One region of the Bradyrhizobium septentrionale genome, then DNA from elsewhere that is predicted to be linked to it. Evidence: riboswitches for the same ligand, from Rfam matches in the RefSeq annotation. Region 1 holds a riboswitch; each other region holds the start of a gene.
What was found. A riboswitch is a leader RNA that binds a small molecule or an ion and turns the genes downstream of it on or off. The one in region 1 is predicted to bind cobalamin.
Positions count from the first base shown of each region.

Region 2: it holds a riboswitch for cobalamin, as region 1 does, so the genes downstream of both, HAP48_RS32345 (DUF1636 family protein) here and metE (5-methyltetrahydropteroyltriglutamate--homocysteine S-methyltransferase) in region 1, are expected to answer to the same signal.
Region 3: it holds a riboswitch for cobalamin, as region 1 does, so the genes downstream of both, HAP48_RS13010 (TonB-dependent receptor) here and metE (5-methyltetrahydropteroyltriglutamate--homocysteine S-methyltransferase) in region 1, are expected to answer to the same signal.

Region 1 covers NZ_CP088285.1:7,708,213-7,718,709, forward strand. Annotated here, with positions in the region: gene HAP48_RS38475 (PepSY domain-containing protein) at 1-937, opposite strand, end outside; gene HAP48_RS38480 (DUF3526 domain-containing protein) at 1,077-1,502, opposite strand; gene HAP48_RS38485 (short-chain fatty acyl-CoA regulator family protein) at 1,867-3,291, opposite strand; gene HAP48_RS38490 (acyl-CoA thioesterase) at 3,419-3,850, shown strand; gene HAP48_RS38495 (MmgE/PrpD family protein) at 3,847-5,397, shown strand; gene prpC (bifunctional 2-methylcitrate synthase/citrate synthase) at 5,408-6,580, shown strand; gene prpB (methylisocitrate lyase) at 6,591-7,526, shown strand; cobalamin riboswitch at 7,704-7,905, shown strand; gene metE (5-methyltetrahydropteroyltriglutamate--homocysteine S-methyltransferase) at 8,009-10,354, shown strand; gene HAP48_RS38515 (hypothetical protein) at 10,414-10,497, shown strand, end outside.
Region 2 covers NZ_CP088285.1:6,440,905-6,451,401, reverse strand. Annotated here, with positions in the region: gene cobJ (precorrin-3B C(17)-methyltransferase) at 1-159, opposite strand, end outside; gene HAP48_RS32370 (precorrin-2 C(20)-methyltransferase) at 156-887, opposite strand; gene HAP48_RS32365 (precorrin-8X methylmutase) at 888-1,517, opposite strand; gene cobG (precorrin-3B synthase) at 1,517-2,680, opposite strand; gene cobN (cobaltochelatase subunit CobN) at 2,677-5,925, opposite strand; gene cobW (cobalamin biosynthesis protein CobW) at 5,925-6,959, opposite strand; gene HAP48_RS32345 (DUF1636 family protein) at 6,956-7,330, opposite strand; cobalamin riboswitch at 7,424-7,634, opposite strand; gene cobO (cob(I)yrinic acid a,c-diamide adenosyltransferase) at 7,671-8,324, shown strand; gene HAP48_RS32335 (cobyric acid synthase) at 8,333-9,781, shown strand; gene cobD (threonine-phosphate decarboxylase CobD) at 9,778-10,497, opposite strand, start outside.
Region 3 covers NZ_CP088285.1:2,342,493-2,352,989, reverse strand. Annotated here, with positions in the region: gene HAP48_RS13035 (CYTH and CHAD domain-containing protein) at 1-1,181, shown strand, start outside; gene HAP48_RS13030 (hypothetical protein) at 1,255-1,443, opposite strand; gene HAP48_RS13025 (MFS transporter) at 1,594-2,817, opposite strand; gene HAP48_RS13020 (ATP-grasp domain-containing protein) at 2,988-4,277, shown strand; gene HAP48_RS13015 (hypothetical protein) at 4,389-4,562, opposite strand; gene HAP48_RS13010 (TonB-dependent receptor) at 4,676-6,946, opposite strand; cobalamin riboswitch at 7,055-7,252, opposite strand; gene HAP48_RS13005 (FecCD family ABC transporter permease) at 7,365-8,408, shown strand; gene HAP48_RS13000 (ABC transporter ATP-binding protein) at 8,405-9,178, shown strand; gene HAP48_RS12995 (ABC transporter substrate-binding protein) at 9,220-10,026, shown strand; gene HAP48_RS12990 (MBL fold metallo-hydrolase) at 10,194-10,497, opposite strand, start outside.

The DNA of each region.
Region 1 (10,497 bases):
GTGCACCTGGCGAGACCGGGGGCCAAATTGACGATGCCAGGCCCGCAATGTCGACCCCGGTGACCGCTACCGCCGCTTCAGCGTCAGTCAATTGCCCGCGCGAAAATAGCCGTCCATGATCCATCGAAAGCCATCCGCTGACGATCCACGTGAGCAGGAAAACGGCTGCTGCCAGTCCGACGACATGATGTAAGGCGTGCCAGCCGCGATACGGCGTCGTCAGGTGGCCCTGCCGCCGCTTCAGACGTGCGATACCCAGGATCGCGCCAAGCAAGGCGGCGATCGACGCCAGAAACGATGCCGTCCAGACCACCCAATCCCATGCAGCCCAATTTCGCCGCAGAACCGTTGGATAACTCCAGTGCAACACACTGCCCGCGTAATTCCATAGCCGCTCGCGGGAGTTCGTGACCAGCACCACCTCGCCGGTGTTCCAGGCCACGTAGAGTTCATCGCCGTCGGCGTTGCCGAGCGCGACGCGAAACAGCGGCCGATAGCGATCGAAACCGTTCGGCACGGACCACTGATCGTAGTCGTTAAGGCTGACCGATAGGGATGGTGCCGTCATCCCGCGGTTGCGGGCATACCGATCGACGACGGCCCGCGCAGCGTCAGGCGATACGATCGCGGCATCCTTCGCATCGATTGCATTCACTGACCTCGCGGCCGATCGGCCGGAGACAATGTAGACTGGACCGTCCGACCGCTGAACCAACCGTACACGCAACACATCGGCGACGCCGGCGGCCTTGATGGCGTCGGCCGGCCCGATCAAGTTCTTGGCGTCGATCGGAGAGAGGCCCGCGAACCGGTCCGCTTCCTTCAACGACGGAAATGGCACGAAGTGCATCACCATTCCCGTCGCGAACCACATCGCAAACAAAAGTGCGAACGCGAACCCCAACCAACGATGGAGCAGGACAATCGCGCTCAGCATGCCGAAGTCTCTCCCTTTGAAGGCAGCGGATGCTTCATAGGTGCGTAAGGCTTCCGGCAGTAACCGGATGTGCCGTGAGTTTCGAAATACCGGTTAGATTAAAGTTTGGTGGTTTACACACTAGTTTTTTCTGAAATGCTTAGATAATGGAGCCGCGGGACACGCCGAAAACGGTTGCCCAGGCCAGCCCGGCTAGGAGCACCAGCATCAACCCGATCTTCGACCAGATGCGGTGGTTGTTTTCGTCGGCTGATATCTCGCGCCACTTCCAGCGGGGAAGAGATTCCACATCACCGACCGTCGTCGCGCGGTCGTTAGCGATTAGAGGCACGAAATATTTTCGCCACACGTTATGAAATTCTTCCGTCTGATTTTTAAAAGCGAGAAAGCGGCGCGAGTCAGTGCCTGCTACCCCGTTGAGCCCTTCGTTGACTAGAATCGCAGGCGACAAAAAGCCGATCTTGTCGACCAGGTCTTGCTGTCGCAACAATTGGCGATCGAAATTCTTGAGCAACGGTTCGATCTGCTCGTCCACCCGCTGTTTTGCGAGGAAGAACGCCCACATTCGAGCCGGAATCTCGATGTGGCCATCTTTGATCAGCAAGGCGTCCGGATCCGAGGCATAGCGATAGTCAGCGCTGTACAGATTCTCGTATTCGCGAAGCGCTTCGGCTGTGACGACGCGCGTGCGACTGGCGAGTTCGGTGCGCGATGGCGCCGGATACAAAGTACGCGACATGGAGCGATCCTTTCTATCCGGATCAGATATTTCTCGGCGCACCCCGGACCTACGAGATGGAAGCATCTTTTAAATTCCGAGGATGAGCGGCGCACTATTCTCGATGAACGGGCCTTGTAGGTCTGGCTTGGATAGGTACCGCAGTGCGACCTCTTTGTCGGCGACTACAGAATGTCATCAATGATGCCGTTCACGACGTCGCATACGGCGCGAAGCGGGAGCGCGTCTCGTCGATCTGAAGCGCACGGCCGATTGGCGGGAATGCCCGCTGCGCGCATTCCGGGCGTTCGCAGACCTTGCAGCCCATCCCGATGGGCGTCGGCACCGAGGGATCGGACAAGTCGAGCCCCTGCGAATAGACGACGCTGCCGGCGTGGCGAATGTCGCAACCCAGCGCGACGGCGAAGGTTTTGGCCGGCGCCAGATATCCGCCGCGCCCATGCGACACGGTTCGCGCGATCCAAAGATACGTCCGTTCGTCGGGCATCCGCGCCAACTGCGTGAGTATCCTTCCGGGGTTGGCGAACGCCTCGTAGACGTTCCAAAGCGGGCACGTCCCGCCTACACGAGAGAAGTGGAAGTCAGTCGCGGACTGACGCTTTGAGATGTTGCCTGCGCGATCGACCCGAATGAAGAAGAAAGGAACGCCGCGCGCGCTGGGACGCTGCAACGTGCTCAACCGATGGCAGATCGTCTCAAATCCGACGTCGAATTGTTGCGTCAGAAGTTCGACGTCGTAACGCCTTTGCTCTGCCTGTTCGAGAAATAGCGCATAAGGCAGCACGAGCGCGCCGGCGAAATAGTTGGCCAGGCCGATGCGAGCAAGGCCCCGCGCTTCCTTGCTGGTCAGGCCGGCCTTGTCGACTAGTGCGTGAAGCTCGCGATCGAACGACAACATCGCAATCTGCGTGCCCAACTGGAACGCCTGTTGTCCCGGATGGAGGCGCCGAGACAGATGTAGGGTCTTCGTCTGGCCGTCGAACCATCTCTGCGTACCGGCGGCGATATCATCCACGCCGTCGAGCACGATACGCACGCCAAAATCGCTTTCGAGGTGAGAAGCGAGTGCCGATGCCGCCTGCCCTGCCTTCAGGTTGATCTTGAGGGCAATCTGCTCGGCGGTCTCGTCCAGCTCGGCGATGTAGTTGTGATTGGCGTAAAAGAAGTCGCGGACCTCCTCGAATGCCGTCGAGGGCAGCATGGCGGCATCCGCTTGCCTGTCTTCCCCAAGGCGCGCCGCCAGCGCGGCGGCCTGCTCTACCGCCTGGCGCGATCTGCGATGCAGCCCGACCAGGGCGCGGCCGACCGCTGGCATGTTGAGCGCAATTTCCCGGACTTCAGCGGTGGCGATGGTCTCGCCGAGGGATGGGTCTGACAGCACTTCCTTGAGGTCGGACATCAACCGCGCTTCGTCGCCTTCGGCAAACATCTGGAGATCGAGACCGAAGGCCGAGTTCAGCGCGAGCAAGACCGGAAGCGTCAGCGGCCTTTGGTTATTCTCCATCTGGTTCAGATAGCTCAGCGAGATGCCGAGCTTGTCCGCGAGGGCAGCCTGGGTAAGTCGGCGTTCTTCCCGCAGGCGTTTCAGCCGCACACCCATGAAGGTCTTTTTCATCACGGCGCCTTTGCAAACTTTGCAAACCGAAGAGAAAACCTACGCAAAACTACACTTTTTCAGCCATTTTCAAGCGAAGGAGTTTGCAGATATTGCGAAGTCGCCACCGAATAGCAAGCCCTTTGGATTGTCCCATGCTGGCACATGCTGTGAAGACCAGCCCTCGGGCGAAACCCGATTTGTCGAAATCGTGTTTCCCGACCTCGCCAATCACTATGGCACGTTGTTCGGCGGCAACGCTTTGAGCCTGATGGGCAAGGCCGCGTTCGTCGCCGCCACCCGTCACGCCCGCCGAAACGTCGTCATGGCCACGTCCGACAAGATCGAATTCCACGAGCCGATCCGGGTCGGCGAATTGATCGAGCTGATTGCGCGCGTCGATCGCGTCGGCAGAAGTTCGATGACGGTCGCGGTCGAGATGGTCCGTGAAAACCTGATGAGCGGCCAGCGCCAATCCGTCATTCGGGGAACGTTCGAGATGGTTGCCGTAGACGCCAACGGGCGTCCCGCCGCAATCGAGTCAACAAGCCACCACACGTCAGAGGAAGCCGTTTCGTGAAGCACCACAAGGTCCGTACCTACAAGTCCGCCGAACATCTAGCCTGCGCCGATCAACTGGCGTGGAAGATCGCGTCCGTCGCTTCCGATCCGGTCCGGATCGAAGACCCCGTCATCGACATGATCGGCAATCGCATCATCGACAACGCCGCGGTTGCGGCTGCTTCGATCGCGCGGCACCCAGTCGTCAGCGCCCGTGCCCAGGCGGAGGCGCATCCGCGGCAGCCCGGCGCGACCATCTTCGGCCTACCGAGCAGCCAGAAATATTCGCCGGAATGGGCGGCGTGGGCCAACGGCGTCGCCGTCCGCGAGCTGGATTTCCACGACACCTTCCTGGCCGCCGACTATTCGCATCCCGGCGACAACATTCCACCCGTGCTCGCCGTCGGCCAGCACTGTGGTGCCTCGGGGGAAGATCTGCTGCGCGGACTGGCTGCGGCGTATGAAATCCAGGTCGATCTGGTGAAGGGCATCTGCCTGCACGAGCACAAGATCGATCATATCGCCCATCTCGGCCCGTCGGCGGCCGCCGGAATCGGCGCCCTGCTCGGCCTTTCGACCGAGACGATCTACCAAGCCGTGCAGCAAGCGTTACACGTCACCACGACCACCCGTCAGTCGCGCAAGGGCGAGATTTCGAGCTGGAAAGCTTTTGCCCCGGCGTTCGCCGGCAAGATGGCGATCGAGGCTGTCGATCGCGTCATGCGCGGTGAAGGCGCCCCGTCGCCGGCATGGGAAGGCGAAGACGGCTTCATCGCCTGGCTGCTCTCGGGTCCATCCGCCTCGTACACCGTGCCGCTGCCGCAAAAGGGCGAACTGAAGCGCGCCATCCTCGACACCTATACCAAGGAGCATTCGGCGGAGTACCAGAGCCAAGCGCTGATCGACCTGGCGCGGCGGATGGGGCCAAAGATCGGCAATCTCGCTGCGATCGAAAGCATCGTCATCCACACCAGTCATCACACCCATTACGTGATCGGCACCGGCGCCAACGATCCGCAGAAGATGGACCCGAAAGCGAGCCGCGAAACGCTCGACCATTCGATCATGTACATCTTCGCGGTCGCGCTCGAAGACGGCTGCTGGCACCACGAAAAGTCCTACGCGCCCGAGCGTGCGGCCCGTCCGTCGACGGTCGAGCTCTGGCACAAGATTTCGACCGTCGAGGACCCCGAGTGGACCCGGCGCTATCACAGCCACGATCCCAAGGAGAAGGCTTTCGGCGGGCGCGTCGTCGTCAGGCTGAAAGGCGGTTCGACCGTCAGCGACGAACTCGCGGTTGCCGACGCGCATCCGCTGGGCGCGCGCCCGTTCAAGCGGCCTGACTACATCCGCAAGTTCCGTACCTTGGCGGAAGGCGTGATCGCAACCGCCGAGCAGGATCGCTTCCTCGCCGCCGTCGAGCGGCTGCCGTCGCTGCGCGCCGGCGAACTGTCGGAGCTGACCTTCACGGTCGACGCCTCAAAGTTGGGCACCCCGGCCAGCCACGGAATCTTCGACTGGAAACCGGATACACAGACCGCGGCACGACGCGCGGCAGGATCATAGGGAGGATACCATGACTGACGTGAAACCCGCGCCCAAGAAATCCGTCGCCCTCTCCGGCGTCGTCGCCGGCAACACGGCTCTTTGCAGCGTCGGCCGCAGCGGCAACGACCTGCACTATCGCGGTTACGACATCCTTGATGTCGCCGGCGTCTGCGAATTCGAGGAGATTGCCCATCTGCTGGTGCACGGCAGCCTGCCGACCCGCGCCGAACTCGCCAACTACAAGGCCAAGCTGAAGGCGCTGCGTGGCCTCCCGCGCGCGGTACTCAACACGCTGGAACAATTGCCGGCCGCAGCCCATCCAATGGACGTCATGCGCTCCGGCGTCTCGGCACTCGGTTGCGTGCTGCCGGAGAGTCATGACCACAACACGCCAGGCGCGCGCGACATCGCCGATCGCCTGATGGCCTCGCTCGGCTCGATGTTGCTGTACTGGCACCACTACGCCCACAACGGCCGCCGTATCGAGGTCGAGACCGACGACGATTCGATCGGGGCGCACGTCCTGCACCTGCTGCACGGCAAGCCGCCGTCAGCTTCGCATGAACGCGCGATGCACACCTCGCTCAATCTCTATGCCGAGCACGAATTCAACGCTTCGACCTTCACGGCGCGCTCGATCGCCGGTACCGGCGCGGACCTGTATTCGGCGGTAACCGGCGCGATCGGTGCGTTGCGTGGGCCGAAGCATGGCGGCGCCAACGAAGTCGCCTTCGAGGTCCAGAAGCGCTACGCCACCCCCAACGAAGCCGAAGCGGACATCCGCCGCCGGATCGAGGCCAAGGAAGTCGTGATCGGGTTCGGGCACCCCGTCTATACGATCTCCGATCCCCGCAACAAGGTGATCAAGCAGGTCGCCCGTGACCTCAGCGTCGAGGCCGGCAGCATACGCATGTTCGAGATTGCCGATCGCATCGAGACCGTGATGGCCAACGCGAAGCGGATGTTCGCCAACCTCGACTGGTTCAGCGCGGTCTCCTACCACGCGATGGGTGTGCCGACCGCGATGTTCACGCCGCTGTTCGTGATCTCACGCACTTCGGGTTGGGCGGCTCACGTCATCGAACAGCGGATCGACAACAAGATCATCCGGCCGGCCGCCAACTATGTCGGCCCCGAGAACCGCAGCTATGTCCCGCTGGAGGCGCGCGACTTGCCGCCTGCATCGGTCCGTGCGGCGTAAGGAGAAACACGTGCCCTATCTCGTCGCAGAAGAACTTCCGCGTGAAACCGCCGGCAGCCGCTTTCGCGCGTTGCTGAGGCGCCCGGGCATTCTTCGCCTGCCCGGCACCCACAACGGCATGTCGGCCATTCAGGCCAAGACGGCGGGTTTCGAGGGGCTGTATCTCTCGGGTGCGGCCATGACGGCGTCGATGGGATTGCCCGACCTCGGAATCATCACCGTAGACGAAGTCGCGTTCTTCATCCGCCAGATCGCCCGTGCGTCGGGTCTGCCGCTGCTGGTGGACGGCGATACCGGCTATGGCGAAGCCCTCAACGTCATGCACATGGTGCGCGTCTTCGAGGAAGCCGGTGCCGGCGCGGTCCATATCGAAGATCAGCTCCTCCCCAAGAAGTGCGGCCACCTCAACGACAAGAAGCTGGCGGATGCGCACGACATGGCGGCCAAGGTGGCCGCTGCCGCCAAGGCGCGGCGTGATCTCGTCATTCTTGCGCGAACCGATGCGGCCGCGAGCGAAGGGCTCGATGGTGCGGTCGCCCGGGCCAAGCTCTATATGGAGGCCGGTGCAGACGCGATTTTCCCGGAGGCGCTCAATACGGCCGAGATGTTCCGCGCGTTCGCCAAGCGGATGCCGGGCGTCCCCCTGCTCGCCAACATGACCGAGTTCGGCAAGACGCCCTTCTTCACCGCGTCCGAATTCGAGGAGATGGGCTATTCGATGGTGATCTGGCCGGTGTCGTCGCTTCGGGTCGCCAACAAGGCGCAGGAACAGCTTTACGCCGCGATCGCGCGTGACGGCGGCACGCACAAGGCAGTCGATCGGATGCAGACGCGAGCGGAACTATACGCAACGATTGGACTGCACGATTACGAGGCCCTCGATGCTTCCATCGTCCAGACCATTATTCCCGAAGGCATGCCGCAGCGGGTCGCGGGCTCTAGATAGCCCTTCTTTCCGACGCTGTTCGCTCCGGGACACCAACCAGCACCGGCGCCGTCAGGGCCGCGAACCGATTGAAATCGGAACCCAATTCTAGGGGTTTGAGGACAAGCCGGTAACGGGCGATTGAGCAATACCAAGGTGTTTCCAGTCACGGTCATTGACTGCGGCCGGACTTGACCTTAACTCCAGTGCTGTCGTGGTTCTGCGGGCTCGTTTGGCCCGGAGCTAAGAGGGAAGCCGGTTGAAAGCCGGCGCTGCCCCCGCAACTGTAAGCGGTGAGTTGTTGTCCAACAAAGTCACTGAGGCCCGCGAGGGTCTTGGGAAGACCGGACAACAGCACTGACCCGTGAGCCAGGAGACCTGCCTCGACAACAGAACGTACTCGGGCGGGGTGTCTCGGTGGTGCGGTTGCGACCCCGCGCGCCACCTTTTGCCCGGAGTCCAGACGTGTCACGTGGCCCACGCCCCCAACATCGGGGTAAGCCATGTCTATTTCTTCACTTCCCGTCGCAACACTTGGAACACCGCGTATAGGACCGCGCCGCGAACTCAAGTTGGCGCTCGAAAGCTTCTGGTCCGGCAAATCCAGCGAGCGGGCGCTGCGTGAAACGGCCGTCGGCCTGCGCGCCGCCAACTGGGCCCGCCAAAAGTCCCTCGGCGTTAGCGTCATCCCGTCTAATGATTTTTCATTCTACGACCAGGTGCTCGACACCAGCGTGATGGTCGGCGCCATTCCGGAAGTGTACGGCTGGAAAGGCGGCGATGTGTCGCTGGCGACCTATTTCGCGATGGCCCGCGGCGCGCAGGGCTCCGAACACGATGAAAGCTGCGGTCATGCGCATCACGCGCACGGCTCTTCACACGGCGTGCCTGCGCAGGAAATGACCAAGTGGTTCGATACCAATTACCACTACATGGTGCCCGAATTCAGCGCTGGCCAGATCTTCAAGCTATCCTCCTCCAAGGCGGTCGATGAATATCGGGAGGCCAAGGCGCTCGGCTACAAAACCCGGCCCGTCCTGCTCGGACCGGTGACCTTCCTCAGGCTTGGCAAGAGCAAGGACGCGGCGCTGAACCCGCTATCGCTGCTGCCAGTCCTGCTGCCGGTTTACGTCAAGGTTTTGCAGCAACTCGTCGCCGAAGGCTGCGAATGGGTGCAGATCGACGAACCGTGCCTGGTGCTGTACGCAGACCGCGAGACCCAGGGCGCGCTTCAAATGACTTACGCGCTCTTGGCGGAAATGGTGCCGGGCCTGAAGATCATGCTCGCCAGCTATTTCGGCAGCCTGGGCGACAACGCCGATACCGCGCTATCGCTGCCGGTCGCCGGACTTCACATCGACCTTGTGCGCGCGCCGGAGCAACTCGACAAGATCGTCAGCGCCGCACCGAAGGGAATGACCCTGTCGCTCGGTGCGATCGACGGGCGCAATATCTGGCGCTCCAACCTTTCCGCCTTGCTGAAGCGGCTGGAACCGGCGGTCGCGAAGCTCGGCCTGGACCGGGTGCAGATCGCGCCCTCCTGTTCGCTGCTGCATGTCCCGATCGACCTCGAACAGGAAACCAGCCTCGATCCGGACGTGAAGAGCTGGCTTGCCTTCTCGGTGCAGAAGATCGCCGAACTGGCCACGCTGGGCACGGCGCTCGCCGGCGGCCGGGACAAGGTCGCCGACGCGCTGGCAGCATCGGACGCCGCGGCTCGCTCGCGCGAGACGTCGCCGAAGATTCACAATGCCGACGTGGCGAAGCGGATGATGGCGATCGACGACGCCATGCGCCGGCGCCAGAACGTCTTCACGAAGCGATCTGGATTGCAGCGCGCGCGGTTCGGGCTGCCAGCGTTCCCAACCACGACGATCGGCTCGTTCCCGCAGACCACGGAAGTCCGCAATGCGCGGGCCGCCCATGGCAAGGGCGCGATGAGCGATGCGCAGTACGAGCAATTCCTCAAGGAAGAAACCGCCCGCGCCGTACGTTGGCAGGAGGAAATTGGCCTCGACGTGCTGGTGCATGGCGAATTCGAGCGCAACGACATGGTGCAGTATTTCGGCGAGCAATTGTCGGGCTTCACCTTCACCAAGCACGGCTGGGTCCAGTCGTACGGCTCACGTTATGTCCGCCCGCCGATCCTTTTCGGGGATGTTTCCCGCCCCAAGCCGATGACGGTCGAATGGTGGCGTTACGCGCAGTCGCTGACCCAGAAGCCAATGAAGGCCATGCTCACCGGACCGGTGACCATCCTGAACTGGTCGTTCGTCCGCGACGACATTCCGCGCAGCGAGGCGTGCCGGCAGATCGCGCTCGCGATCCGCGACGAAGTGACTGACCTCGAAAAGGCCGGTGCCAAGATGATCCAGATCGACGAGGCTGCCCTGCGCGAGGGCCTGCCGCTGCGGAAGTCGGAATGGAAAACCTATCTCGACTGGGCCGTCGAAAGCTTCCGCATCTGCTCGACCGGCGTGACCGACGAGACCCAGATCCACACCCACATGTGCTACTCGGAGTTCAATGACATCATTGACGCGATTGGCGCCATGGATGCGGACGTGATCTCGATCGAGACGTCGCGTTCCAAGATGGAACTGCTGGACGCTTTCAAGACCTACAAGTATCCGAACGAGATCGGGCCCGGCGTCTACGACATCCATTCGCCCCGCGTTCCGGAGGTCAGCGAAATGGCCGAGCTGCTCTCGCTCGCGCGCAAGCGGCTGACCGACTCCCAGCTCTGGATCAATCCGGATTGCGGCCTAAAAACCCGCAAATGGGAAGAGGTGCGCCCTGCCCTCGTCAACATGGTGGCGGCCGCACGCGAAATGCGGCACGCCTCCTGAGGCATGCTCCCGGAGCGCGCGGATACATCGCGCGCTCCATCATTTCATTGAGGTCATCGATGCGCTTCTGGATCGAATGTACGCGACACGAGACGAACAAGCCCGTCCACATCAACATCGCCCTTGTCGGCAGCATGTGGCAT
Region 2 (10,497 bases), 1.3 Mb from region 1:
TGAAGGATGCAACGTGAGCCCGGCGCGCGGCGGCACGCGCGTCACATAGGGTGCATAGCCGACGATGTCGGTCGCAGCTTGAAGCGCAGCTGTGACTTCCGGCGTGATCAGCGCCTCGTCGCCCGGTCCCAGTCCTGCGATGGTCAGCGTGCCGGTCATTGGGCCGCCTCCTTGCGCCGCCCCTGCCCGTGCACCAGCACGATCGCAAAATATGGACAGTCGGTTTCGCCGAGCTCCGCGAGCCGGGCGACGCGCTGATCCGGCATGGTGCCGCGTTCGACCAGCCACGCATCGTCGAGACGCCCCGCGGACGCGAGCGCGCGTCGGATCTTCTTCAGATTGCGGCCGGTCTTCATGACGACGAGCGCGTCGGAACTCCGCATCCTCAGTTCCAGCTCCGCCTCCGGCAGCGTGCCCATCAGCACGGTGGTCACGTCGTCGGCCAGCGCTATCGGCTGGCCGACCGAATTCCAGCAACCCGCCATGCCAGGAATGCCGGCGATCACCTCGATCTCGACACGCCCCTGCAGGCGCGAATGCAGATGCATGAACGAGCCGTAGAAATAGGGATCGCCCTCGCAGAGCACGATGACATCGATCGCGCGCGCAAGCCGCGCCAGGCGCTCGGCCCATTCGTCGTAGAAGCTCCCAAGCAGCTGCGCATAGTCCGGACTGTCGAAGGCGATCTCCGTGGTGACAGGATATTCCATCGGATACTCGCTGACGTCGGCGACGAGCAGCCCTTCGACGATGCGGCGGGCCTGGCCCAGCTGGCCCTTCTTGCGGAAATAGGCGACATGCTTGGCGGCACGCACAATGCGATCGGCGCGTACGCTCATCAGGTCCGGATCGCCTGGCCCGAGGCCGCAGCAGATGATGCGTCCCATCTATTCGCTCCGGCTCGCCAGCGCGTTGACGGCAGCGACCGTGATCGCCGAACCACCGAGACGCCCCTCGACCGTCAACGCCGGCGCGGGTGGCGCGGCCATCAATGCCGCCTTGGACTCGGCCGCCCCGACAAAGCCGACCGGGCAACCGATGATCGCCGCCGGCCGCGGGCAATCGGGGTCCTCCAGCATGTTGAGGAGATGGAATAGCGCCGTCGGCGCATTGCCGATCGCGACGATTGCGCCGGCCAGATGCGGCCGCCACAGTTCGAGCGCAGCCGCCGAGCGCGTATTGCGCATCGATTGCGCGAGTGCGGGAACCGCGGGGTCGCCGAGCGTGCAGATGACGGCGTTGCCGGCCGGCAGCCGTGCGCGCGTGATCCCCTCCGAGACCATGCGCGCGTCGCACAGGATCGTCGAACCGTTCTGCAAGGCAGCCCTTGCGCGCGCGGCCATACTGGGCGTGAAGCGGACATGCGCTTCCAGCCCCACCATGCCGGCGGCGTGGATCATGCGCACGACCACCGGCTCTTCATCCGACGTGAAGCGGCCAAGGTCGGCCTCAGTGCGAATGGTGGCAAAGGACTGCCGATAGATCACCGCGCCGTCGGTTTCATAGAAGTGCGGCATCAGCGACCTCCCAGCAGCACGGACGGATTTGCGACGAGGTACGAGTTGGTCAGTCCTCGCATCACCGGCGCATCCCGTGTCGTCCCACGGCGGATGAGATCAAAACCTTCGCTGGTGGCAACGAGGGTGACATCCGCAGGGCCGGAATGCGCACAGCCCTTGGCGCAACCGGATACGTGCAGGCAGGCCTCGGCCGGAATATGCCGCACGAGCGCCGATGCCAGCGCACGCGTATCGGCATGCGCCTCGCCGCAGCGCGGCGCGCCGCTGCAGGCGATGGCGCGGAGCGCCGGATCATCGGCATCAGTGACGAGGTCCGCCCCGCGGGGCATCTCGCGCATCCCCTCCACCAGCAGCATCCGCCACGGCGTCACGCGAAGACCCTGCGCGCAGCCGGCGAGATGGCTCAGCGTCTGGTGCGGCATGAGCCCGAACGCAACGCCGACCATCGCGCCAGACGAATAGAGTCCCGGCACAGGGTCCAACGATCGCGGCACCGGCTCGACATCGCCGCGAAGAGATTTTGGCAGGCGCGCGCCGCCGGCGAGATGAGCCGCAATCCGCCGCCTCTCACCCTTCGCTCCGCCGGTGGCGATGAACCATTCGGCCAGCGCCAGCGCGACCGCCACGGCCTCGCTCCGCGTGACCGAACGCCCGAGTTGCGCGCCATCGGCGCGCACCACCAGTCCTCCGTTGCGATCACGCTCGATCCTGATATCCGCAGACGCGCCAGCCAGCACCCGCTCGCTGCCGTCATCGATTGCGAAACCGAACTTGGTCGGAAGATCGAGCAAAGAACTGGCGAGTGCCCGCTCAAGCTCGGCCGCGAGCCCGCGCGTATCGTCGCCGATAGCCCAGAATGGCGTCACCAGAATGTTGCGCTGCGCCTCGATGTCGGCATCCGTATCCAGCAACCCGAGCTCGCCAATTCCTTCGATCAAGCGCGGATAACGTTGATCGCTGACGCCGCGGATCTGCAGATTGGCGCGGCTGGTCAGATCGATCAGGCCGTTGCCGTAGCGCGCGGACAGATCGGCGATCCCCGTTGCTTGCGCCGCGTCGAGCCGTCCGCCATGCGGGCGAATGCGCACCACGAGGCCGTCGCCTGATTGCATCGGCCGCAGCGCGCCGGGACACCAGCCCTTGATCGCAACAGCGCTCATGACGCCTCCTGCAATGCTGCCGCAATCGAATTGCGCCGCGTCTCCCAGAGCGACGCCTCGTGCAACCGGGTGAAGCAGGTTTCGATGGCAGCCAAGGCAGCCGGGTTCTCGCGCGCCATGAAGCCGCGAACGTCGTCATTGCCGAGCGTCGCGTCGTAATAGAGGTCGAACAGATGCGGCGGCACCGCGCCGGCGAGATGAGCGAACGCCGCCATATGCTCAAGCGTCGCCGTGATCTCGGCGGCACCTCGGAAGCCATGGCGCATCATGCCGGCGATCCATGCGGGATTGGCGGCGCGCGCACGCACCACCCGCGAAATCTCCTCGGTCAACGAGCGCGCATGCGGTTGATCCGGCCGCGTCGCGTCGAGATGATAGAGCGCCGGAACTTCTGCGCCAATGCGCCGGGCCGCCGCCGCGATGCCGGCTTCATGCGCGGCATAGTCCGCGGCCAGCAGCAAATCGGTCTCAGGCAAGTCCTGGGTATGGACAAAGCTGTCGGCGGCCGAGAGCCGCGCCTCGATGCCGGCGCGATCGGGCCGCATCTCGCCATCGGATGCAAAGGCCCAGGACGACGCCGACAGCCAGGCTTCGCCGGCTGCATCGCGCGCCGCCTCGGTGAAGACATCTGACATCGACGCGACGCCGGCGCCGTAGTGTCCCGGGCGGGGGCCAAACACGCGCGACGCGTGCTGTCGGTAGGGATTTTCGTCTCCCTCATCGCTGCGTTCGGACAATGCTTCCGTGGCCGCCTCGAACAACTGGGCAAGACCCGAGAAGACGTCGCGGAACAGCCCCGATACGCGCAGCGTGACGTCGATGCGGGGACGGCCGAGCTCCGCAGGCGCTATGATGTCATAGCCGGCCACGCGGCCCGATCCGTGATCCCAGCGCGGCGCGATGCCGGCGAGATGCAGCGCCATCGCAAAATCCTCGCCGGCGGTGCGCATCGTCGAGGAACCCCAGAGGTCGACGACGAGCCCTTTCGGCCAGTCGCCGTGATCCTGCAGGTGACGGCGCAGGAGTTCTTCGGCGAGCTTCACGCCTTGCGCATGCGCCGACGGCGTCGGCACCGCACGGGGATCGACGGCAAACAGATTGCGCCCGGTCGGCAGCACATCGCGCCGCCCGCGATAGGGCGAGCCCGACGGTCCTGGCGCGACGCGCCGGCCGGAGAGCGCATCGCGTAACGCCGCTTTCTCCTCCGCACCGCAAGCGCCCTGCCCGAACACATGCAGCCCGTCGCCGAACTGGCTTTCCTTGAGATCGCAGACGAAACGGTCGATCTGCGGAATCGCCTCGGCCGCGGAGACCGACGCGGCAAGACCGAGATCGTCCTCCAGCCCGGCGTGACGCGCTTCCTCGCGGATGTCAGCAATCAGGCGCTGCCGCCGTGCCGGATCGAGACCATCAGCTGTCGAATATTCATCGAGCAAGCGCTCGAGCCTGCGCAGGCCTTCCGGCACCGTCGCCTGCGCCAGCGGCGGCGGCAAATGGCCGATCGTCACGGCGCCGATCCGCCGCTTGGCCTGCGCGGCCTCGCCGGGATCGTTGACGATGAAGGGATAGATAACAGGCAGATCGCCGATCAGCGCTTCCGGCCAGCACGCGGACGACAGTGCAACCGATTTGCCGGGCAACCATTCCAGCGTGCCATGCGCCCCCATGTGGACGACGGCATCGATGCGCTGCTGCCTGAGCCACAAATAGAACGCGACATAGGCATGGCGCGGCGTGCGCGACAGATCGTGATAGTCGGCATCGCGATGACCGACATCGCCGCGCTCCGGCTGAACGGCGATGACGGACTTGCCGCACTGGATCGCCGCGAATTGAAACGCACCGTCATGGCAGTTCGGATCGTCCTCCGGCGCGCCCCATGCGCGCGCAAGATCGTCCTGCAGCTGCTGCGGAAGGCTGGAGATGGCCGCACGATATTCGGCCACGTCCCATGTCAGTTTCCGGCGCAAGAGCGCGTCGCCCAGCGACGCCACCGGCTCAAGATCAAACCCCGCGGTCGCGAGATCGGCCAGCAACGCCTCGACCGAGGCAAGCGCATCGAGGCCGACGGCATGCGCGATCTGGTGCGGACGGCCCGGATAGTTCGACAGCACGAGTGCGAGCTGCTTCTCCTGCGCGGGCTTGTCGGCAAGCCGATGCCGGGCTGCCACGCGCGCGGCAACCGCTGCGACGCGCTCTCCATCCGGCCGATGCGCAAGATGCGCGAACTGCAGATCGGGATCGCGCTCGCTCGCCGACTTGAAGCTCACCACGCCCGCAAACAGGCGGCCGTCGACCTCGGGCAACACCACATGCATCGCGAGATCGCCGGGCGACAGACCGCGCAACGACTCGGCCCAATCCTCGCGGCGAGCCGTAGACAGTGCGACCTGGAACACGGGGCATGACGCGGCATCGAACGGCGTGGTGCCGTCATCGCCGGCCGCGGAGAATGCGGTCGCGTTGACGATGGCGGCTGGGGCGCATTGCGCGAACTGAGCGCGCAGCCAATCGACGACATCAGCCGCCTTCAACGAGGCGACGAACACGCCGTAGGCCTCAAAGCCCTTCTCACGTAGCGCTTCGATCAAGGCATCGACCGGCGCCGTATCGCCGGCCGCGAGATAGGAACGATAGAAGGTCACCAGCGCCCGCGGCCGGCCATCCGATGCCGGCAGCGCCGCGACCACACCGCGCCGCGAATCGTAGACGCCGATCTCGGCCAGATCGATCTCGCCGACGACCGGCCCGGCATAGAGCCCGGACGCCAGCGCCAATTGCGCGATCACGGCCTGCGCGGCGACAGGCCCGCCCTTGTCGCACAGCACCTTCAGACGACGCAGCGTCGAGACCGGCAGCGTGGAAAATTCATCTAGCCGCAGATCGTCGCGGCCATCGGCCGGCAACACCACCAAAGCGATGCCGCGCTCCTTCGCCAGACGATGCACCGCGGCCAGCCCGTATGACCAATAGGGCTCGCCGCCGATCAGCCGCACCAGGATGCCGCGCGCGTGCGACAGTGTGCGCTCGATATAGGTATCGACCGAGAGCGGATGGCGCAGCTCCGCGAGATTGGCGAGCCGCAGCGACGGCAGCGCGGCGCGGCCCCGCCGCCAGCCGGCCGCGAAGGCGGCGAGATCGCTGTCGGAAAACGACAACACCACGAGATCGGCCGGATCCTGGCCGAGGTCCCTTGGCGTCGCGGTCTCCTCAAGGCCGCGGCTCTCGCGGAAGACGACGTGCATCAGACACCTAGTCGCGCCCTGATCGCAGCTTCATCGATGTCGCCATGCTCGCCGATCACGACCAGCTTCGACTGCCGCGGCCGTGTGCCCCAGGGCATGTCGAACTGATGCCGCACGCGTTCGCCGACGGACTGCACGAGCAGCCGCATCGGCTTGCCTTCGACCGCGATGTAGCCCTTGGCGCGCAGCACGTTCTGCTCGCGCGCCAGTCCCTTGATCGACGCCACCAGTTCCTCGACATCCGAAACCTCGGGAAGATCGATCACCACGGAGTTGAAATCGTTGTGCTCGTGCTCGTCCTCGCCATCGTGATGCGACGGACGCGACGCGAGATCATCCTCTGCCGCGGCCTCGAGCCCCAGGATCACGCGCGCATCGACGGCGCCGTCGACGATCGGCAACATCGGAACCTCGCGCGGCATTTCAGCTGCAATCACCGCTTTGGCCGCCTTGATCCCTTCCGCGCCGGCGAGATCGGCCTTGGTCAGCAGAACGATATCGGCACAAGCGATCTGGTCCTCGAACACTTCGGACAGCGGCGTCTCGTGGTCGAGATTGTCGTCGGCCGCACGCTGTGCATCGACTGCTGCGGGATCCGACGCAAAGCGGCCGGCCGCGACCGCCTCCGCATCGGCCAGCGCGATCACGCCATCGACCGTGATCCGCGAGCGGATCTCCGGCCAGTCGAACGCTTTTAGTAGCGGCTTCGGCAAAGCGAGGCCGGACGTCTCGATCACGATGTGATCGGGCCTCACGCGTCGCGCCAGCAACTGCTCCATGGCCGGGATGAAATCGTCGGCGACGGTGCAGCAGATACAGCCATTGGCGAGTTCGACGATGTTCTCGGTCGGGCAATTGGCGTCCGCGCACGACTTCAGTATCTCGCCGTCGACCCCTTCGCTGCCGAATTCATTCACTAGCACCGCAAGCTTCTTGCCGTTGGCGTTGCGGATCAGATGCTGGATCAGCGTCGTCTTGCCGGACCCGAGAAACCCGGTCACGACGGTGACCGGAACCTTGGCGAGCGTAGTCATTCTGCGGCCTCCGGCACGACGGCAAGGGGTGGGATTCGAGCGAGTGATTGCTTGCGGAAGATTTCCGGACGGCTGCGCCACGGCACGATGCCGTCAGGCGCCGCAGCATAGGCGGAGGCACCGGCGATCACATCCCTGGCATTATCAGCGGACAGGCGGCCGTAGACATAGGACCACCGCCCCGGCGCGCTGAGCGCGACCGAGCAACCCTGGCTGCACGCCGACAGGCATTCGACGGGAACAAGATTGACGTCATCTGGCACGCCGGCCTCGAGAAGCGCGGCATGCAGGCGCGCACCGGGCGCGAGCTCACCTTCCGCCAGCGTCTGGCCGGCGCGGCAGGTGATGCAGACATGAAGTGTAACGCTCATCGCCCATCCTGGATTGACAGCGGGAGGCGAAGAGGCACACGAACCGATGTGAATGGGTTCGTTCCCCGTCGCGGAACACCCCGTCCGCCGGTCTCACTACACGTTGCGTTGGCAGGTCTCCCGGCTTGCGGAGCAAGATTTCTCCCTCGATACCCACCTTCCCGATCCCTGAAGGGAATCAGTGGCTTTTGGGCATCTCTCCGGTCACGGTCGCGGGGGCGGCTGCTTTTCGGGCCCACCTTGAGCCCTATCGCATTCCCTCTTCGCCTGTCGTAGGACAGGAACCAACGCGGGCCCACCATTCGTCCGTGGCTCGAACTTGTCAAGCCGAAGGAACGTCATGATTTCTGAAGAAAACGGCGCCGAAGACGAGGTCGGCAGCAGCGAGGTTTCGCTGGATGCGCGCCACGCGACCAAGATGGCGAAAAAAAAGGTCGCCCGCGACAAGATCATGGCGACCAAGAGCGGCGAAAAGGGTCTGATCATCGTTCATACCGGCGCCGGCAAGGGAAAGTCCTCCTCGGCCTTCGGCATGATCGTGCGCTGCGTGGCGCATGGCTTTCCCTGCGCGGTGGTGCAGTTCATCAAGGGCGCCTGGGATACCGGCGAGCGCCGCCTGCTCACCGGGCATTTCGGCGAACTCTGCCAATTCCACGCGATGGGCGAAGGTTTTACCTGGGAAACGCAGGATCGCGCGCGCGACATCGCGGCGGCCCAAGCGGGTTGGGAAAAGGCCAAGCAGCTGATCGCAGACCCGAGCCTGCGCATGGTCGTGCTCGACGAGATCAACATCGCACTGCGCTACGATTATCTCGCCATCGCCGATGTCGTCGACTTCCTGACCACGTCGAAGCCGCCGATGACGCATGTCGTGCTCACCGGTCGCAACGCCAAGGATGAATTGATCGAGATCGCCGACCTCGTCACCGAGATGACGCTGGTGAAGCATCCGTTCCGCTCCGGCATCAAGGCCCAGCCGGGCGTCGAGTTCTGACAAGCACCATGGCGCGCGCATTGATGATCCAGGGAGCCGGCTCGGACGTGGGCAAGTCGCTCATCGTCGCGGGCCTGGCGCGCGCTGCCGGACGGCGCGGCCTGCGCGTCTTGCCTTTCAAGCCGCAGAACATGTCCAACAACGCCGCCGTGACCATCGACGGCGGCGAGATCGGACGTGCGCAGGCCCTGCAGGCGCTCGCCGCCGGTGTCGAGCCGCACACCGACATGAACCCGGTGCTGCTGAAGCCGGAGAGCGATGTCGGTGCCCAGATCATCGTGCACGGCAAGCGGATCGCGACCGCACGCGCGCGCGAATATTCCGCTATGAAACCGTCGCTGATGGGCGCGGTGCTGGAGAGTTTTGGGCGCCTCAAGGATCGCGCCGATCTGGTGCTGGTCGAAGGCGCCGGCAGCCCCGCCGAAGTCAATTTGCGCAAATCCGATATCGCCAATATGGGGTTTGCGCGCAAAGCTGACGTCCCCGTGGTGCTGGTCGGCGACATCGACCGCGGCGGCGTCATCGCGCAACTCGTCGGTATCCAGGCGGTGATCGATCCCGAGGATGCCGCGATGGTCCAGGGTTTTGTCATCAACAAGTTCCGCGGCGATCCGACGCTGTTCGACGACGGCTACCGCTTGATCGAAGCCCGCACCGCATGGCGCGGCTTTGGTGTGCTGCCGTGGTTTGCCCGCGCCGGCGAACTTCCGGCTGAAGACGCGCTCGGGCTCGCCGACGCGCGCAAGCCCGGCCGGTGCAAGATCGCCTTCCTTGCGCTGTCACGGATCGCCAATTTCGACGATTTCGATCCGCTGAAGCTCGAACCCGGCGTCGATCTCGTGATGGTGCGGCCGGGCGAAGCCATCCCGGGTGATGCGAAGCTCGTCATCCTGCCCGGCTCGAAATCGACCCGCGGCGATCTCGCCTTCCTGCGCGCGCAAGGCTGGGACATCGATCTCCTGGCGCATCATCGCCGCGGCGGCCATGTCCTTGGCCTCTGCGGCGGATATCAGATGCTCGGCGAGAGCGTCACCGATCCCGACGGGATCGAGGGTCCCGCCGGCGAAACGCGCGGCCTCGGGCTTCTTGATGTCACAACTATCATGACCGAACAGAAGACGCTGACACGCGTCAGCGCGCTGCATGCTGCCACAGCTCAGCCGATCAGCGCCTATGAAATTCACATCGGGCGCACCGACGGTCCGGATCGCGCGCGGCCATTTGCGTCGCTCGACGGCGCCGCTGAAGGTGCCGTTTCCGCCGATGGCCGCGTTCACGGCAGCTATCTGCACGGCCTGTTCACGTCGGACCAATTCCGCAAGGCGTTCCTTGCAAAGCTCGATATTCCCGTGGCCGACCAGCCATACGGCGCCCGGGTCGAGAGCGCGCTCGACGCGCTCGCCGAACACATCGAGACCCATCTCGATGTCGAGGGCCTGCTCGCACTGGCGCGCTAGCGCGACAGCGCGGCAGACAGCCGGGACCATTCGGCCTCGCTGCCGGGCAGACCGAGGCGCAGCCATCCCGGTTTTTGCTGAAACACGCGCGACCAGATCAGCCCGCGGGCAAGCCTGTCCTGCGCGGCCAGCGCGTCGCCGGTCTCGTAGAGACGGAACAGCGGCGTGCCACCGACCAGGGTCCAACCCTGCGATCGCACCGCTGCATCGAGCCTGACGCAGTCGTCCGCCAGCCGTGCGGCCGTCGCCTTTGCCCAGTCGTGATCGCGCAGCGCCCGCCGGCCGATCGCAATTGCGGCCCCCGAAACCGGCCATGGGCCCGCCATCGCCGCAAGCGCGGCGATATCCGTCTCGCTGCCGATCGCGAAGCCGAGCCGCAAGCCGGCAAGTCCGTAGAATTTGCCGAATGAGCGCAGGATCAAGAGTCCCGGTTGTCCGGCCTCTCCTGCAAACGACAGGTCCGGCACGGCGTCCGCAAAACTCTCGTCAATCACGAGCCGCCCAACGCGCGGCAGTAGCGCGAGCAACTCGCGCCGCTCATGGTGCCGGCCATCGGGATTGTTCGGATTGACGACGACGGCAAGATCGGCGCCCGCAAGCGCTGCGAGATCGGACACCTCGTCGACGTCCCATCCGGCGGCCGACAACACTGCGGCATACTCATTGTAGGTCGGCGCAAGGATGCGCGCCCGCCCCCGGGACGCCAGCTGCGGCAG
Region 3 (10,497 bases), 4.4 Mb from region 1:
TGCCGGTTTTCGCGACAAAGGTGCGCCGGCACGCACGGCAGCTCGACCTGCCCGATGCGTCGGTTGAAGTCGCATTCGATGAGGGGACGATCGAGGCCGATGCGCGTCAGGAGGTCCTGTCGGAAATCGAGCTTGAACTGAAGAGCGGCAATGCCGGCGTCCTGTTCGATCTCGGAACGCAGTTGCTCGACGCTGCGCCGCTGCAGATTGGCACGCGCAGCAAGGCGGAACGCGGCTATGCGCTTGCGTTTGACGTCGCGCCAGCGGCAGCGAAAGCCGAGTTGTCAGGCATCACCGCGGAACTTGTGGTCGACGACGTCATTGCACTGCTGATGGGCTCCTGCTGGCATCATCTTTTGAAAAACCACGCGGTGGCCGAGCAGGGATCGGACCCCGAAGGCGTGCACCAGATGCGGGTGGCCCTGCGGCGCTTGCGGACGATCTGTGCGCTGTTCCGGCGCGACATTCCGTCGCCGGCATTTTTGGCGGTCAACAGCGAAGCAAAATGGCTGATGCGGCAACTCGGCCGGGCCCGGGATTGGGACGTCTTCGCCAAGGAGACGATCGCCCGCTTGGCCCGCGCGGCTCCGGATCTCGACCTGGACGGCCTCCGCCAAGCGGTTGAACAGCAGCGGAAGTCGAGCTACGGCGCCTTGCAAAGCGTTCTGGCCGATCCCCGTTGCAGCCGCTTCCTGCTCTCGCTGGGGCAGGTGGTGGAACGCCGCAGCTGGCGCAACGAGATCGACAGCGAAGCGCTGGCCGTCCTGTCGCAACCAATGCCCGTGCTCGCCGATAAAATTCTGGAACGATTGCATCGTAAGACATTGAAGCGTGGTGCGCGGTTCCGGCGGCTCGATATCCATGCGCAGCACAATCTCAGAATCAACCTCAAGAAGCTGCGGTATGCGGCGGAATTCTTCCTGCCGCTTTATGCCGCGCACGCGCCGGCTAAGCGCTACGTGAAGCGGCTCGCCGGGCTGCAGGCCAGTCTCGGGCGGGTGTGCGACATCGCAAGCACGCGCACGCTGCTCCATGCCATCCGGCAGGACGACCAGCCTGCGCTTCATCTCGGCATCGGCGCGATGGCCGGCTGGCTGGCCCGCGATCAGATCGCGGTGGCGAAGACGCTGCGCAAGAGTTGGCGGCGGTTCAAGACGACGCCAGCATTCTGGGGCCGGTGAGTTTGGCAGCGGCAGTCATCGGCCGCGCCTCTTCCTGGAGGCTAGCTCGATGCGCGGTGAGCCCACCGCGCCATCAGGGCATCGGAGGCCGGACTTCGTCATCGGGCGAAACGGGCTCCGACGACGCGCCGGCTCCAGCGCCGTGCAAAGCTGTTTCCTGAGCAATCGGAATATGCGGCACGCTGCTGACCACGACCGGATTGTCGTCGTCGGCGTGGCTCATGAGTGTTTCAAGAAACAGGAAAAATTTCTCAGAAAGCACAGCAACCTCCCCCGGTTCGGAAGAGTCGCAATTAAGCTAGTCCTGCCAAGCGGCAGGCGCCAGTTGTTGTGGCGGAAAATCGCGTCAAGAAACGGCGATTGTCGGCGGCTCTGGGGTCGGAGCGGTCCGTGCGGGGTTGCCCTAACGGGGCTACGCCCGGATTGTAGCCTCGGAGGGCTGCGGCTTGCGCTCGGTGACCAGCGCCAGCAGCACGGTCAGCACCATGAAGCCCACCGAGGCGCCGAACACCCAATGCGGCATGTGCTGGTCCATGATCCAGCCGAACAGCAGCGGGCTGACGATGCCGCCGAAGTTGAAGCCGGTGGAGACGATGCCGAAGGCGCGGCCGGCGGCGCCGGGAGGCGCGGCGTTGCGCACCATCATGTCGCGGGACGGCGCGATCACGCCGCCAAGGAATCCGGCGAGCCCCATCGCCAGCGTGAGCAGGACGGGCGGCAGGTCCATCAGCGCGATCAGCAGCACGAGCGCGGCATTGATCGCAAAGCAGGCCGCCGCGACCTGGCTGTGGCGATGGGTCCAGTCGGCGAGATAGCCGCCCGCCAGCACGCCCGCGGCGCTGGCGCCGAGGAACGCGGTCAGCGCGATATTGGCGGTCGAGAACGACGCGCCGTAGCCGCCCATCAGCGCCACCACGCCGAAATTGTTGATGCCCGAGGTCGAGAGGCTGAGCAGCGTGAAGAAGGCGGTCAGCACCATCAGCGCCGGCGTGATCACGCTCGTCTTCTGTGCGGTGTTGTCCTTGGCCTTGTTCCTGTTGGCGCCGGCATCGGGAATGCCGAGCACGATCAGGAACAACGCCACCAGCGGACCGACCGCGCCGGCCACGATCAGTGCGCCGGGGCCGCCGATCGAGGCGACCAGCGCCGCCATGATCGCGGGCGCGACCGCGCCGCCGAGGAAGCCGGCAAAGGTGTGGATCGAGAAGGCGCGGCCCATCCGCGCCTCGTCCATATGGACCGAGAGGATCGCGTAGTCGGCCGGATGATAGACGCTGTTGGCGAGCCCAAGCAGCACGGCGCAGACGATCAGCGAGGGATAGCTGAGGTGCAGGCCGAGCCCGATCAGCGCACAGCCGCCGATCGTCAGCCCGATCAGCAGGATCTTGCGCGCGCCGATATGGTCGGCGAGGTAGCCGATCGGCGCCTGGGTCAAGCCGGAGACCACCGCGAACACCGTCAGCGCCAAACCGAGCTCGACATAGCCGACGCCGAGCTGCTGCTTCAGGAACGGGAACAGCATTGGCAGCACGAAGATATGGAAATGGCTGACCCAATGGGCGACCGAAATCCCCGTCAGCGTGCGCACCGCGCTGTCGGCTCTCGCTTGCTGCGGTGCGGCCAGAACGTCGACCATTTTTGAGACAACCCTTTTCCCAACGCCCGGCAGGGCGCGCCGAAAATAGAGGCTGGCGGCTAATTGTCCATGAACGCAGGTGCATGGCTGCCCCCGGCGTGGGCGTGCCGGATCGACACATGCGGCATAAAGGGCGGCGACAAAGTACGGCAGCGCGGTGATGATCGGCCATGATCGACGCCAGGAAGCCGCTCCGCGTGCTCGCGTCGGAGGGTTCCAGCACCTCCGGCCGCGAGGCGATCACGATCCTCGGGCTGGCCGGCCATCACGTCGAAATCTGCGATCCCTCGCGCTGGTGCCTGGCGCGCTACTCCCGCTTCGTCCGCAAATATCGCCATTGCCCGCCGCTGCGCACCGATCCGGCCGGCTTCCTGCGCTTCGTCGAGCGCCTGTTGGCGTCGCAACGTTTCGATGTGCTGCTGCCGACCCATGAACAGGGCTTTCTGTTCGCTCGCGCCGCGGATCGATTGAAGCTGCGCGCCGGGTTGGCGCTGCCGGATTTCGCCAGCTATCGCGCCGTCCACAGCAAGGCCGGCTTCAGCCGTCTGCTCGACAAGCTCGGCCTGCCGCAGCCGCCGACCCGGATCGTGAACTCGGCCGATGAGCTGCGTGACGGCCTGCGGTTTCCATCGGTGGTCAAGGCGTCGGTCGGCACTGCCAGCCGCGGCATCTGGTTCGTGCGCGACGCCAGCGACCTCCATCGCGCGCTTTACGATCTCGAATCCGCTGGCGATTTTGCCGGCGAGGTGCTGGTGCAGGACCTCATCACCGGCACCGTCGAGAAGGCCCAGTCGGTGTTCTGCCGTGGCACGCTCACTGGCTTCCACGCCTACCGTCAGATCGCAGCCGGCGTCGGCGGCGGCGAGGCGATCAAGGAGAGCGTGAGCCGGCCGGCGATCCGCGCCGCGCTCGAGACTATCGGCGCGCATCTCGGCTGGCACGGCGCGCTGTCGGTCGACGTCATCATGCCGCTCGACAGTGCAACGCCGCTCTTGATCGACTGCAACCCGCGGCTGGTCGAGCCCATGAACGCATACCGGTCCGGCACCGATCTGGTCGACCTGCTGCTGCGCGTCTCGCTTGACGAGACGCCGGCTCCGCTGGCGGACGGCCGCGCTGGCGTGCGGACCCATCTGGCAATGCAGGCGCTGCTCGGCAGCGCGTCGCGCGACGGCACAAGGCGCGAGCTGATCAGGGAATGCGGCCGCATCGCCGCGGGTGACGGTCTCTATCGCGGCAGCACGGAAGAGTTGACGCCGGTGCGGCTCGATTGGCTCAGCGCCGCGCCGCTGGTGATGACCACGGCGCTGCTGCTGGCATCGCCGCAGATCGCCTCATCGCTGGCGCGCGGCGGCTTCGGCGCGCACCTGCTGGATCGCGGCAGTATCAAGAAGATCGAGAGTGACGATTTTATGCGCAATGCCTCACCACGTCGTCCTGGCGAAAGCCAGGACCCATAACCACCACTGCAAGTTTGGTAGAAGGCTGGGGCCGCAGCTCGCCCGCCAACGCGCTTCAGGGGTAATGGGTCCTGGCTTTCGCCAGGACGACATGGTGGATGGTGCCGCGTCCTACAACGGCTCGTCGTCATTGCCGTAGCGGTCGATCTTCGGGGTGGCGATGTCGCCATCCTCGTCATACTCGTCGTCCGGCGGCGCTGCTTGTGGCGGCGGCGCCTTCGGCTTTTCGTCGGACTTTTTGCCGGGCTTGTCGGCGCCCTTGCTCGTCTTTCCGGCCTTGCCCATGCGTTTCCCCTGCGCGGGTTAAATCAGCTGCCGAAATTCTACCCCAGTTTGCTGGCGCTTGTAATGGAGTGAGACGGCGCGGCGGCGTCACACCCGCCGCGCCGGATCATGCTCTAAAACGTCGCGCCGGCCTTGACCATGTAGGTGCGGCCCGGGAGCGGATAGGCCGAGAAGCGGCCGGCCGTGAACGAGCTCGCAATGGCGTAGTCGTAATAGAGCGCGTTGAACAGGTTGTTGACGCTGAGCGACCAGAAGAAGCGGTCAACCTGCCCGCTGAGCTTGATATCGGCGGTGGCGTTGCCGGGAATCCGGCTCTGGGTGTTGGCCTGGTCGTTGTCCATGATGCGCGAGCTCCAGGCGCGCGCTGTGGCGTCGAACACCAGGTAGTTCTGCCAGATATTCCAGGTCACGCCGACATTGCCGGTATAGCGCGACACCAGCGGCACGTCGTTGCCGGCCCAGATGCCTTCACGGAAGACCGCGCGGGTGATCGCCATGCCGCCGCGCAGGGTCACGCTGTCGCTGACCTTGAGCGAGGCGCTGGTCTCCGAGCCGTAACGGCGGGTAGGGTCGAGGTTGACGTTGTAGAACAGCACCGGGTTGAAATGGATCTCGTTCTCGAGATCCATCAGATAGACGCTGGTCTGGACCTGGAAGCGGTTGGTCCTGACCCGGAAGCCGCCCTCGACGTCTTCCGACGTCTGGGTCTTGAGCGCAAAATTCTGCGCGATGGGCAGGAAGGTCAGCGGGTCGAATGATGGACCCGACGCGACGCGCTCGTCGACATCGGGCGTGCGGAATGCCCGCGCGGCGCGGCCGAACATCGAGAAGGTGTCGGTGAAGCGATGCTCGACGCCGACATGGAGCGCATATTGCGTCTCGTTGCTGTCGAGCGGCGACGCTTGCGCGTCGAACGCGAACGGCGCATTCGGGTCGTAGCGATCGCGCGCCGAGACGCTGGTATTCTGGACGCGTGCGCCATAGGCGAAGTCGGTGGTCGGCAGCAATCCCAGCGTATGCTGCCAGTAGCCGGCCACGCTCTGCTGCTCGATATTGTAGATGTGAAAGGGGTCGACGCCCTGGAAGGCGCCGCGGGCCTGACGGAACGTCGAATCGTAGTAGTCGATGCCGGTCAGGATCGTGGACGGCATTCCCAGCATCACGTTCTTGACGCTGAGCCGCGGCGTCAGCGACCAGGTCTCCAGCGCGGCATCGTTGTAGGTCGAGGCGAAGCTGATGGTCGGCACCGTGCCGAAGAAGCCGCTCTGCGTCTCGCGCTGCCGCCAGCCGCCGTCGACGATCAGGTCGACGCCGTTGATCAGCGTCCTGGTGAAGCCGGCGGTGACGCTGGCGGTCTGCTGGTTGGCATAGTCGAACGGCGTGCTGCTGCCCCGGCGGTCGGTCTGCAGCTCGTTGACGCCGATCGACGGATCGACCAGCCGCCCGCCGGGCAGGCCGAGCTTCTGGTCGCTGCCGGTGACGGTCAGGAACGCGGTCAGGTCAGGCGTGGTGTAGTTGATGCTGCCGACGGCGTTGCGCTGGTCGAGCGCATTGTTGACGCGGTAGCCGTCGGACTTGATGCCGTTGCCGTAGAACGAGGTGGACCACGGTCCCGCATTGAGCGCCGCGGAGACGGCGGCCATGCGGGTGTTGAACGAGCCGTATCCGGCCTCGGCTCGCATTGTCGTCGGCGGACCGCCGACACCGGTCTTGGTGATGATGTTGACGACGCCGCCCACCGCATTATCGCCATAGAGCACGGCGCCGCTGTTGCCGCGCGTGATCTCGATGCGCGCGATCGAATCGAGCGGGATCGTGGTGAGATCGAAGCCGGCCTTGTCGACGTCGTTGAGCCGGCGGCCGTTGAGCAGGAACAGCGTGTTGTCGGTGGCGAATGCGCCGAAGCCGCGCAGGTCGACCGCGGTCTTGGCGCCGTTCGGCCCGCCATAGAGCGTTTGCAGCTGCACGCCCGGCACCTGCGCGAGTATCTCGGGCAGCGACTGTACCGGCGAATGCGCGATGTCGTCGGCGGTGATCACGGCCGAGGACGATCCGACAATGCCGGCGAACTGGCGCCCGCCGCTGGTGCCGCCCGTTCCGGTGGCCGTGCCTGTCCCTGTGGTGCCGGATCCGCTTCCGCCGCCCACATTGGTGCTCTCTACGGTGCCCGGCGCCGGACGGCGCGGTGCGGGCGCTTCGTCCGGAGCGGGCTTGGCGCGCGTGACGTTCTGATCGCCCGGCTTGGTGACTTCGATGGTCGGCAGCTGATCGGGAGCAGGCGCCTGCTGCGCCCGCGCGGCGGCGGTGAAGACTGCCGGCGCGAGCATCGTCGTCGCGAGCAGAAGCGCGCGCCGCCGCCAATGGTGGAATGGGTAGGACAACATAAGCGAGACCTCGGTAACGTCAGTGGCACGTCACCGCGAACCAGTCTCACCATCGTGCTAACAGCCTCAGGTGAAGCTCATGCCTGTACTCCCCGACCGGCATCTCGCGTGTGACCACGGCTGACGGCAGGTCTCCTGGCTCGCGGGTCGTTACCCTTCGTCGCCTTCCCAGGACCGAGATTCCCAGTGGCCTGTGACGAAGGATTCACCGCATACAGTTGCGGGGGCAGCCGCGGCCTTGGGGAAGTTTCCCCGCACCGCATTCCCTTTTCATCTCATGAAAGAACCGTCATGTTCATCTAGGGTTCGGCCGGGCGGCAAAGTCAATCCGGCGCAAGTCGGGCAATGGCTGTGCGGCCACGGTTTTTATCGAGTGTCGCTTGTCTGCCACGGCGATCGCTGTAAGAGCATGGATCCAATGAGCGTGCAGGATTTTGCCTTGGCGGCCGAGGTCGCGGCGCGGCGCCGATGGGGCGCCACCGCGGCGCTGCTCGCGCTCGTGGTGCTGCTGTGCGTGATCTCGCTCGGCATCGGGCCGGTGCGGCTGTCGCCGCTTGCGGTGATCGAAGCGCTGTTCGGCGGCGGCAGCGACGTGGCGCAGGTGATCGTGCGCGAGATCCGCCTGCCGCGCACGATTCTCGCGTTCGCAATCGGCGGCATTCTCGGGCTGTCAGGTGCGGCGCTGCAGGGCCTGCTGCGCAATCCGCTGGCCTCGCCGTCGCTGTTCGGCGCGCCGCAATCGGCGGCGTTCGGCGCGGTGCTGGTGATCGCGCTCGGCCTGGCCGATGTGCGCTCCTACGCGCTGCCGGTGGTGGCGATCATCGCCGCGTTCGGTTCGGTGTTCGCGCTGCTCGCGATCGCCGGCCGCAATGCCGGGCTGTTGATCCTGATCCTCGCGGGGCTTGCGATCTCGAGCTTTGCGGGAGCTGCGACCGCGCTGGTGATGAATCTCTCCAGCAATCCCTTCGTGGTGCTGGAGATCGCGTTCTGGCTGCTCGGCTCGCTGGAGGACCGCAGCTTTCAGCATGTGGCGCTGGCGCTGCCCTTCATCATCGCGGGTGCCGCGATTCTGCTCAGCCAGGCGAGCGCCTTCCGCGCGCTGACGCTTGGCGAGGAAGCCGCGCAGAGCCTCGGCGTCGATGTCGGGCGGCTGCGGCTCTTCGTGATCGCGGGCGTTGCGCTTGGCGTCGGCGGCGCGGTCGCCGTCACGGGCACGATCGGCTTCATCGGGCTCATCGCGCCGCATCTGATGCGTCCCCTGATCGGTCACGATCCGGCGCGGCTGCTGGTGCCGAGTGCGCTCACCGGCGCGGCGCTGCTGCTCGCGGCCGATATCGCGGTGCGCATCATCCCCTCGACCTCCGACATCAAGGTCGGCGTGCTGACCTCGATCATCGGCGTGCCGTTCTTCCTCTATCTGATCATGCGCGAACGCCGCGCGCTCGGCGGAGGTGTGGCATGACGCTGCTGTCCGCCATCGCGCTCGATGCGTCGCTCGGTCGCCGCAAGGTGTTGCACGATGTCTCGCTGTCGCTGGCATCGGGGCATCTGGTTGCGCTGGTCGGCCCGAACGGCGCCGGCAAGACCACGCTGTTGCGCGCTCTCGCCGGATTGATCCCGTCCGACGGCGAGATCAGGATCGGCGGCGATGCGTTGTCCGCGCTGCCGCTGCGCGAGCGCGCGAAGCGCTTTGCCTATCTGCCGCAGGGGCACATGGTGCATTGGCCGCTGCCGGCGCGCGACATCGTGGCGCTCGGCCGCTATCCGCATGGTGCGACCGATCCGGCGCGGTTGTCGCCGAAGGACATGGAGGCCGTGCTGCGGGCGATGCAGGCGGTCGACGTCACTGAATTCAGCGACCGCCGCGTCACCGAGCTGTCCGGCGGCGAGCGCAGCCGCGTCGCGTTGGCAAGGGTGCTCGCGGTCGAGGCGCCGGTGATCCTCGCCGACGAGCCGACCGCGTCGCTCGATCCGCGCCACCAGATCGATGTGATGCAGAAGCTGCGCAACGTCGCCGACACCGGCGTGCTGGTCATCGTGGTGACGCACGATCTCGGGCTCGCGGCGCGCTTTGCCCATCATGTGCTGGTGCTGTCGGAGGGGCGGCTGGCGGCGCAAGGCGCGCCGGCGGAGGCCTTGTCGGAAACGGTTCTCGCCAGCGTATTCCGGGTCAGCGCCTATCGCGCCGAATTCCAGCGCGAGGCCGTCATCGTGCCGTGGGCGGACGTCTGATGCGCATGCGGTGTCTCGCAGCCTTGGCAGCGGCGGCATGGATGATGTCGTGCGGTGCCGCGTCCGCCGCCGGACCGCGCATCGTCTCGATGAATGTCTGCAGCGACCAGCTCGTGCTGTCGCTGGCCGATCCGGACCAGATCCTCGGGCTCAGCCGTTTTTCCCGTGATGCCTGGCAATCCTGGGCTGCCGAGAAGGCGCGAAACTATCCGCGGCTGTCGGGCGAAGCCGAGGACGTGCTGCTGCTCAAGCCCGACCTTGTCGTCGTCAGCCTGTTCGACAAGCGGGCGACGCGCGATCTGTTGAAGGCCAAGGGGCTGCATCTCGTCGAGTTCACGGTGCCGCGCACGCTGGACGAGGTGAAGGACCAGATCCGCGCGATGGGCGATGTGCTGCAGCATCCGGATCGCGCAGAGGCCGAGATCGCGCGCCTCGATGCGGCCATCGCCCGGGCGCGGGCGGTGGCTGACGGTCATCATTATCGCGTGCTTCCGCTGGAACGGCGCGGCTTTGTGTCGGGTGAGAGCAGCCTGATCAGCTCGCTGCTGGCGGCAACCGGCCTGACCAATGCGGCCGGCGAGTTCGGCTTCGGCGCCGGCGGATTTGCCTCGCTGGAGGCGATTGTAAAACTGCGGCCGGATTTCATCCTGGTGTCGGAGGCCGGCGATCGTGCCGAGGATGTCGGCCGCGCCTTCCTGCTGCATCCGGCGCTGGAGCGGTTCTATCCGGCGGGCAAGCGCATCGTGCTGCCGGAGCGGCTCACCGTCTGCGGCGGCGTGATGCTGGCGGATGCGCTGGATCGGTTGACGGCGGAGCTGCAGCGGGTAAGCGCCGAGCGCTCTAATTAACCCCGTCATCCTGAGGTGCGAGCTCTTGCGAGCCTCGAAGGATGCACGGCCCGGATGTTTCCGCATGTTCGCGGACAGAGCGGGGCCGTCGCCCTTCGAGGCTCGCTCCGCTCGCACCTCACAGGGTGACGGTGATAAAAATTGTGCGCGGCTAACGGGCTACGGAACTAACCGTGCACCACCGGCCCGCCGGCCTTCTTCCACGCGTCCATGCCGCCCTCGATATGGGCGGTGTTCATCAGTCCGGCCTTCTTCGCGGCCGCCACCGCCATCGCCGAGCGTTCGCCGAAGGCGCAGAAGAACACCACGCGGCGGCCGGTCGCGGCGGCGACTTCGCGCAGCATGCCGCCGGGCTGCAAGGTGGCGCAAATCCCGGGATAGGGCGCGTGCAGCGCGCCGGCGAGCGTGCCGTGCTTGGCCCGTTCGCCGCTCTCGCGCAAATCCACCAGCAGGATATCGGGCCGGCCGAGG